Regions from separate parts of the Streptomyces sp. NPDC046862 genome, predicted to be linked through region 2. Evidence: riboswitches for the same ligand, from Rfam matches in the RefSeq annotation. Region 2 holds a riboswitch; the other holds the start of a gene.
The links. Region 2 has a riboswitch for glycine ahead of gcvT (glycine cleavage system aminomethyltransferase GcvT). Riboswitches for the same ligand answer to the same signal wherever they lie in the genome.
Positions count from the first base shown of each region.

Region 1: linked by a shared signal. The riboswitch ahead of gcvP (aminomethyl-transferring glycine dehydrogenase) and the one ahead of gcvT (glycine cleavage system aminomethyltransferase GcvT) in region 2 are both predicted to bind glycine.

Region 1 covers NZ_JBEYXP010000004.1:332,974-336,376, reverse strand. Annotated here, with positions in the region: gene AB0959_RS06765 (DNA polymerase IV) at 1-796, shown strand, start outside; gene AB0959_RS06760 (PRC-barrel domain-containing protein) at 889-1,257, opposite strand; glycine riboswitch at 1,379-1,473, shown strand; gene gcvP (aminomethyl-transferring glycine dehydrogenase) at 1,649-3,403, shown strand, end outside.
Region 2 covers NZ_JBEYXP010000051.1:51,847-55,249, forward strand. Annotated here, with positions in the region: gene glyA (serine hydroxymethyltransferase) at 1-161, opposite strand, end outside; gene gcvH (glycine cleavage system protein GcvH) at 175-552, opposite strand; gene gcvT (glycine cleavage system aminomethyltransferase GcvT) at 669-1,802, opposite strand; glycine riboswitch at 1,969-2,083, opposite strand; gene AB0959_RS40675 (AAA family ATPase) at 2,284-2,970, shown strand; gene AB0959_RS40680 (enhanced serine sensitivity protein SseB) at 3,160-3,403, shown strand, end outside.

The DNA of each region.
Region 1 (3,403 bases), on a different contig from region 2:
CGTGGAGGCGGGTGAGGACGAGCTCGTGCGGCTGGTGGGCAAGGCGCACGGGCACGGTCTGTACGCCATGGCGCTGGCCCTCGACGACCGGCCCGTGGTGGCCGAGCGGGACACGAAGTCGGTGTCGGTGGAGGACACGTACGACGTGGACATCCACGATCGTGTGCGGGTCCGTATGGAGGTGCAGCGGCTCGCGGACCGGTGCGTGCGGCGGCTGCGCGGGGCGCGGCTGTCCGGGCGGACCATCGTGCTGAAGGTGCGGAGGTACGACTTCTCGACGCTGACCCGGTCCGAGACCCTGCGCGGGCCCACGGACGATCCCGCCGTGGTGCGGGAGGCGGCGGCGCGGCTGCTGGAGGGCGTGGACACCACGGGAGGCGTACGGCTGCTCGGGGTGGGGGTCAGCGGGCTCGCCGACTACACGCAGGAGGACCTGTTCGCCCAGGCGGCGGGGGAGACCCACCTCGAGGACGAGGACACGGCGGAGGAGACCGCCCGGGAGGAGGCGGTGCCCGCCGAGCGGCGCTGGCCCGCTGGGCACGACGTGCGGCACACCGAGTTCGGACACGGGTGGGTGCAGGGCAGCGGGCTGGGTCGGGTGACCGTGCGTTTCGAGACGCCGGACTCGGCGCCGGGCCGTGTCCGCACCTTCCGTACCGACGACCAGGCCCTCCAGCCTGCCGATCCGTTGCCGCTGATACCGGGTGGGCCGACCGTGGTGGCTCCAGGGCTGGTGGGCGAGGCGGCGCACGGCTCGGGCGCGGAGCGTCCGTCGGAGATCGTCGACCGGATGTGAGACGCGTGAGCGAGAGGCGAGAGCGAGAGGGGGGAGCCGTGGGCGACGGGGGCTGTTGCGGCGTACGGGTGAACGTGCGTCCGCGGTCCGCTTCAGGCCTCCTCCGAGCCCGCGATCTGGCCGAACTCGCGGTCCACCGGGGGAGGAGGCGCGATGTCCAGGCCGTAGTGGTGGTAGAGCTGGAGTTCCTGTTCCGGGGAGAGGTGGCGGCCGACGCCGAAGTCGGGGGCGTCCTTGATGAGGGCGCGGTCGAAGGGGACGCGGAGGGCGCCCTCCACCAGTTCGCTGGGCTCCAGGGGGACGAAGGCGTCACGGCTGAACAGGCCCATGCGTATCGCCGCCCACTCGGGGATCCCGGTCGCGTCGTCGAGGTACACCTCGTCGACGGTGCCGATCTTGGTGCCCTTGCGGTCGAACGCTTTGCGGCCGATCAGGTTGCGCGGATCGATGTCGGTCTGCACGGGCCCTCCAAGTCGTCGCATATGGTGCAACTCGTCCCTAGGACTACGAAAAGGCACATCGAGGAAGGTGGCCACTCGAAGACGCGTGCGTTGGTCGCGCTGGTAGGCTGACATCGGCTGCTGACCCCGTGCGGGAGAGTCCTCCGGCTCCATCGGAGGCGCCGAAGGAGCAACTCCTCCCCGGAATCTCTCAGGCCCCTGTACCGCACGGACGAGGTCACTCTGGAAAGCAGAGCGGGTGTCGACGGCTTCCGCTCTCACCGACGGTGAAAGCCGGGGCCCTAGGGCAGCCCGGTGAAGCTCTCAGGTTGAGATGACAGAGGGGGAGGCCGTCCGGACACCCCTGCCGTGGTGTCCCTCGAAGGTCGCGTCAGACCAGGAGGCCTCCGCAATGACCGCCGATCGCATTCCGCTCTCCGAACTCGAACAGGGCACCCCGTTCGAGCAGCGCCACATCGGTCCCGATCTGGAGGCCAGAGCGAAGATGCTCGCCCAGGTCGGGTACGGCTCGCTCGAGGAGCTGACCACCGCCGCGGTTCCGGACGTGATCAAGAACGCCGACGCGCTGGAACTGCCGGGTGCGCGCACCGAGGCCGAGGTCCTCGCCGAGCTGCGCTCCCTCGCGGACCGGAACCAGGTGCTGGACTCCATGATCGGCCTGGGCTACCACGGGACGTTCACGCCGCCGGTCATCCTGCGGAACGTCATGGAGAACCCGGCCTGGTACACGGCCTACACGCCGTACCAGCCGGAGATCTCGCAGGGACGCCTCGAAGCGCTGCTGAACTTCCAGACCATGGTCGCCGACCTGACCGGCCTGCCGACCTCGGGTGCGTCGCTGCTGGACGAGGGAACGGCCGCGGCCGAGGCGATGGCGCTGTCCCGGCGCATGGGCAAGAACAAGAAGGGCCTCTTCCTGGTCGACGCGGACACCCTGCCGCAGACCGTCGCCGTGATCGAGACGCGTGCCGAGCCGACCGGTGTCGAGGTCGTCGTCGCCGATCTGAGCGAGGGCATCCCGGCCGGGATCGCCGAGCGTGAGATCAACGGTGTTCTCCTGCAGTACCCGGGCGCCTCCGGCGCCGTCCGGGATCTCAAGCCGGTCATCGACCGGGCGCACGAGCTGGGCGCGCTGGTCACCGTGGCCGCCGACCTGCTCGCGCTCACCCTGCTGACCTCGCCCGGAGAGCTGGGCGCCGACATCGCGGTCGGGACGACGCAGCGCTTCGGCGTGCCGATGGGCTTCGGCGGGCCGCACGCCGGATACATGGCCGTCCACGAGAAGTTCGCTCGCAGCCTGCCGGGGCGGCTCGTGGGCGTCTCCGTGGACGCGGACGGACACAAGGCGTACCGGCTCGCCCTGCAGACGCGGGAGCAGCACATCCGCCGGGAGAAGGCGACCAGCAACATCTGCACCGCCCAGGTGCTGCTCGCCGTGATGGCCGGCCTGTACGCCGTCTACCACGGCCCCGAAGGGTTGAGGGCCATCGCCCGGCGTACGCACCGCTACGCCACGATCCTCGCCGCCGGTCTCGCGGAGGGCGGTGTCGAGGTGGTGCACAGCGCCTACTTCGACACGCTGACCACGCGGGTGCCGGGACGGGCCGCCGAGGTCGTCGCGGCCGCGCGCGAGCAGGGCGTCAACCTCCGGCTCGTGGACGCCGACCAGGTGTCGATCGCGTGTGACGAGACCACCGCGCGGGCCCAACTGGGCGCGGTGTGGACGGCGTTCGGGGTCAAGGGCGACATCGAGGCGCTGGACGCGGCGACCGAGGACACACTGCCGGCCGCGCAGCTGCGCACCGACGAGTACCTGGCCCACCCGGTCTTCCACCAGTACCGCTCCGAGACCGCGATGCTGCGCTATCTGCGCAGGCTGGCCGACCGCGACTACGCCCTCGACCGCGGCATGATCCCGCTGGGCTCCTGCACCATGAAGCTCAACGCGACCACCGAGATGGAGGCGGTCACCTGGCCCGAGTTCGGGCAGCTGCACCCCTTCGCGCCCGCCGACCAGGTGCAGGGCTACCTCACGCTCATCACCGAGCTGGAGGAACGTCTCGCCGAGGTCACCGGGTACGACAAGGTGTCGCTCCAGCCGAACGCGGGCTCCCAGGGCGAACTGGCCGGTCTGCTCGCTGTGCGC
Region 2 (3,403 bases):
AGCACCGAGCCCTGGGCCTCCATGACGGCGGCCGGAGCGAAGTTCTCCGAGGCGATCATCTCCAGGGTGGACTGCTGGCGGTGGAGCTCGGCGTCGACGGCGGCGGCGACGTCCGGGTCCAGCTCGTGCAGGGGAGCGTTCAGAAGTGACGTGTCAGCCATGCGGTACGACTCCTCAGCCGGCGGAGAAGGCGGTGTACTCGTCGGCGGAGAGCAGGTCGTCGGGCTCCTCGGTGACGCGTACCTTGAACAGCCAGCCGCCCTCGAACGGGGCGGAGTTGACCAGCGACGGGTCGTTGACCACGTCCTCGTTGGTCTCGGTGACCTCACCGCCGACCGGGGCGTACAGGTCGCTCACGGACTTGGTCGACTCCAGCTCCCCACAGGTCTCGCCCGCGGTGACGGTGGAGCCCACGTCCGGGAGCTGGACGAAGACGACGTCTCCGAGCGCGTTGGCCGCGTGCTCCGTGATGCCGACCGTCGCGACGCCGTCCTCGGCGGCCGACAGCCACTCGTGCTCCTTGCTGTAGCGCAGCTGCTGGGGGTTGCTCATGGCCTGAATTCTCCTGTACGCGAGGAAGTGGTGATGAATGGGTGGGTACTGGAAACACGCGTGAACAGCGGAAATGTGCGCGCGGCCGCGCCCGGGGCGCGCTACCGCGCCCGGCCTCACTTCTGCCGCTTGTAGAACGGCAACGCCACGACCTCGTACGGCTCGTGGGTGCCCCGGACGTCCACGCCGACACCGGGCGTGCCGGGCGCGGCGTGCGCGGCGTCGACGTACGCCATCGCGATCGGCTTGCCGAGGGTGGGGGAGGGCGCCCCGGAGGTGACCTCGCCGATCACCTCGCCGCCCGCGACCACGGCGTACCCGGCGCGCGGGACGCGACGGCCCTCGGCGACCAGCCCGACGAGGATGCGCGGCGGGTTGCTCTCGGCCTTGGCGGCGGCCTCGGTGAGCGCCTCGCGCCCCACGAAGTCGCCGTCCTTCCCGAACTTCACGACCCTTCCGAGGCCCGCGTCGAAGGGGGTGAGCGAGGTCGACAGCTCGTGCCCGTACAGGGGCATGCCCGCCTCCAGGCGCAGCGTGTCCCGGCAGGACAGCCCGCACGGGACCAGGCCGGCGCCCTCGCCCGCCTTGGTCAGCGCCTGCCACAGCTCGACGGCGTGCTCGGGCCTCACGAAGAGCTCGAAGCCGTCCTCGCCGGTGTAGCCGGTGCGGGCGATCAGGGCGGGCACGCCCGCGACGGTGCCGGGCAGCCCGGCGTAGTACTTCAGGCCGTCGAGGTCGGCGTCGGTGAGCGAGGCGAGGATCCCCGGCGACTCGGGGCCCTGGACGGCGATGAGGGCGTAGGCGTCCCGGTCGTCGCGCACGACGGCGTCGAATCCGGCGGACCGCTCCACCAGCGCGTCGAGGACCACCTGGGCGTTGGAGGCGTTGGCGACGACCAGGTAGTGAGAAGAACCGGCCTCCGTCTCGGCGAGCCGGTAGACGATCAGGTCGTCGAGGATGCCGCCGTCCTCGCGGCAGATCATGGTGTAGCGGGCGCGGCCGGCCCGGATGCCGCCGATGTCGCCGACCAGCGCGTGGTCCAGCAGCGCCGCGGCCTGCGGGCCGGTCACGGTGATCTCACCCATGTGCGAGAGGTCGAAGAGGCCCGCCCTGGTGCGGACGGCGTTGTGCTCGTCGCGCTCGGAGCCGTACCGCAGGGGCATGTCCCAGCCGGCGAAGTCGGTCATCGTCGCGCCGAGCGAGCGATGGAGGGCGTCGATCGCGGTACGGCGGAGAGGGCTGCTGCTCATCGGTTCTGCTCCCAGGGCATGAAGGGCGAGGGCGAGGGCGATCCTCCCCATCTGTCATCGGAACCTGAGAGGTTCGCCATGACCACGGATGACCCGGATGATCATGGCTTGCACCTTGGGTGGGACCCACCCCCGACTCCAGGGGCGGCCCGCTTTCCAGATGTGCCTCGCCCGCGCGGTTTACGGGGCCTGAGAGATTCAAGGGAGGGACTTGCTCCTTCGGCGTCCCAGAAGTACGTGTACGTGCCGTACTCGACTGGGAACTCTCCCGCGCGGATTCAAGCGGCCTGTATGCAGTTGGCGCGCACATCATCGCACGCCTCGCTCCGGCACGGCAGGGGCCCTCCCGTCACAGGGGACGCACGGGGATCGACCAAGGTCCACAGCCCGCTGTAGCAGGGCTGTGGCAGTACGGGGACGGAAAAGCGAGACCCTGGGATTACCTTCTCTTTACACTCGAGGGGGATGGGACTCCATACCCATGGGGAGGACGATCACGGTGAACAGGACCACGGTGTACGCGACGACCTACGGCATCGCGCTGCCCGGGCGGCCGACGGCCCCGGCCGGGGAGGCGTGCGGCCCGTTCCCGACGGCGGTCGTCCGCGACCTGAGGGAGCGCTCGGGCCGCAGCCCGCACGGACTCACGTTCGGCACGAGCGACCTCGTCGTGGTCACCGGACTCCCCGGCAGCGGCAAGTCGACCCTCATGCGGCGGGCGGTGCGCGGTCCGCGCGTCGACTCCCAGGACACCCGTGACCGCTGGGACGCCCGGCTGGCCCGTTTCCTGCCGTACGCGCTCTACCGGCCCTTCGTGCGGATCGCCCACTACGCCGGGCTGCGCCGCGCGCTGCGCACCGGCGCCGGTGTCGTCGTGCACGACTGCGGGACGCAGGCCTGGGTGCGCGGCTGGCTCGCCCGCGAGGCCCGCCGCCGGGACGGCACGCTGCATCTGCTGCTCCTCGACGTCACCCCTGACGAGGCCCGCGACGGCCAGCGTGAGCGGGGGCGCGGAGTGTCGAGTTACGCCTTCGCCCGGCATCGGGCGGTGACGGCGCGGCTGCTGAGGGGGGTCGAGAAGGGGCGGCTGCCGGAGGGGTGCGGGGGCGCGGTGCTGCTTGACCGGGCGGCGGCGGGGGTGTTGCGGCGGATTGATTTCGCGGGGTGAGGCGGCGTGTTGTCCGGGGCTTCGCCCCGGATCCCCATGGTGGCAGCCCCTTGATGCCGTATGGGATCTGCGGGGCATCTGTGGCTTGTCGCGCAGTTCCCCGTGCCCCTGACGGGGCGCGGGCCCCGATTCGCCCATTAGGGTTCAGCCACAGCAGCGGTTCGGAGAGCAAGCGGTAGGCAGCAGAAGATGGATTACGCGGCGGACTTCCCGGCACAGGCGCACCCCCATCCGCACGGCGGATGGCCCGGCAACGAGCTGGAGGAGGTGCTCTCGGCCGCCCTCGGCAGGCCGAGCGCGGGCGGCCGCATCGTGGAGGTGCTCGGCCGCAGCTTCCTGTGGGTGCCCCTGCCCGAGGGCGGCGGCCCGAACAGTGGCCCGCTCGACCTGCCGACGTTGCAGATCGACGGGCAGGCGTACGTGCCGGTCTTCA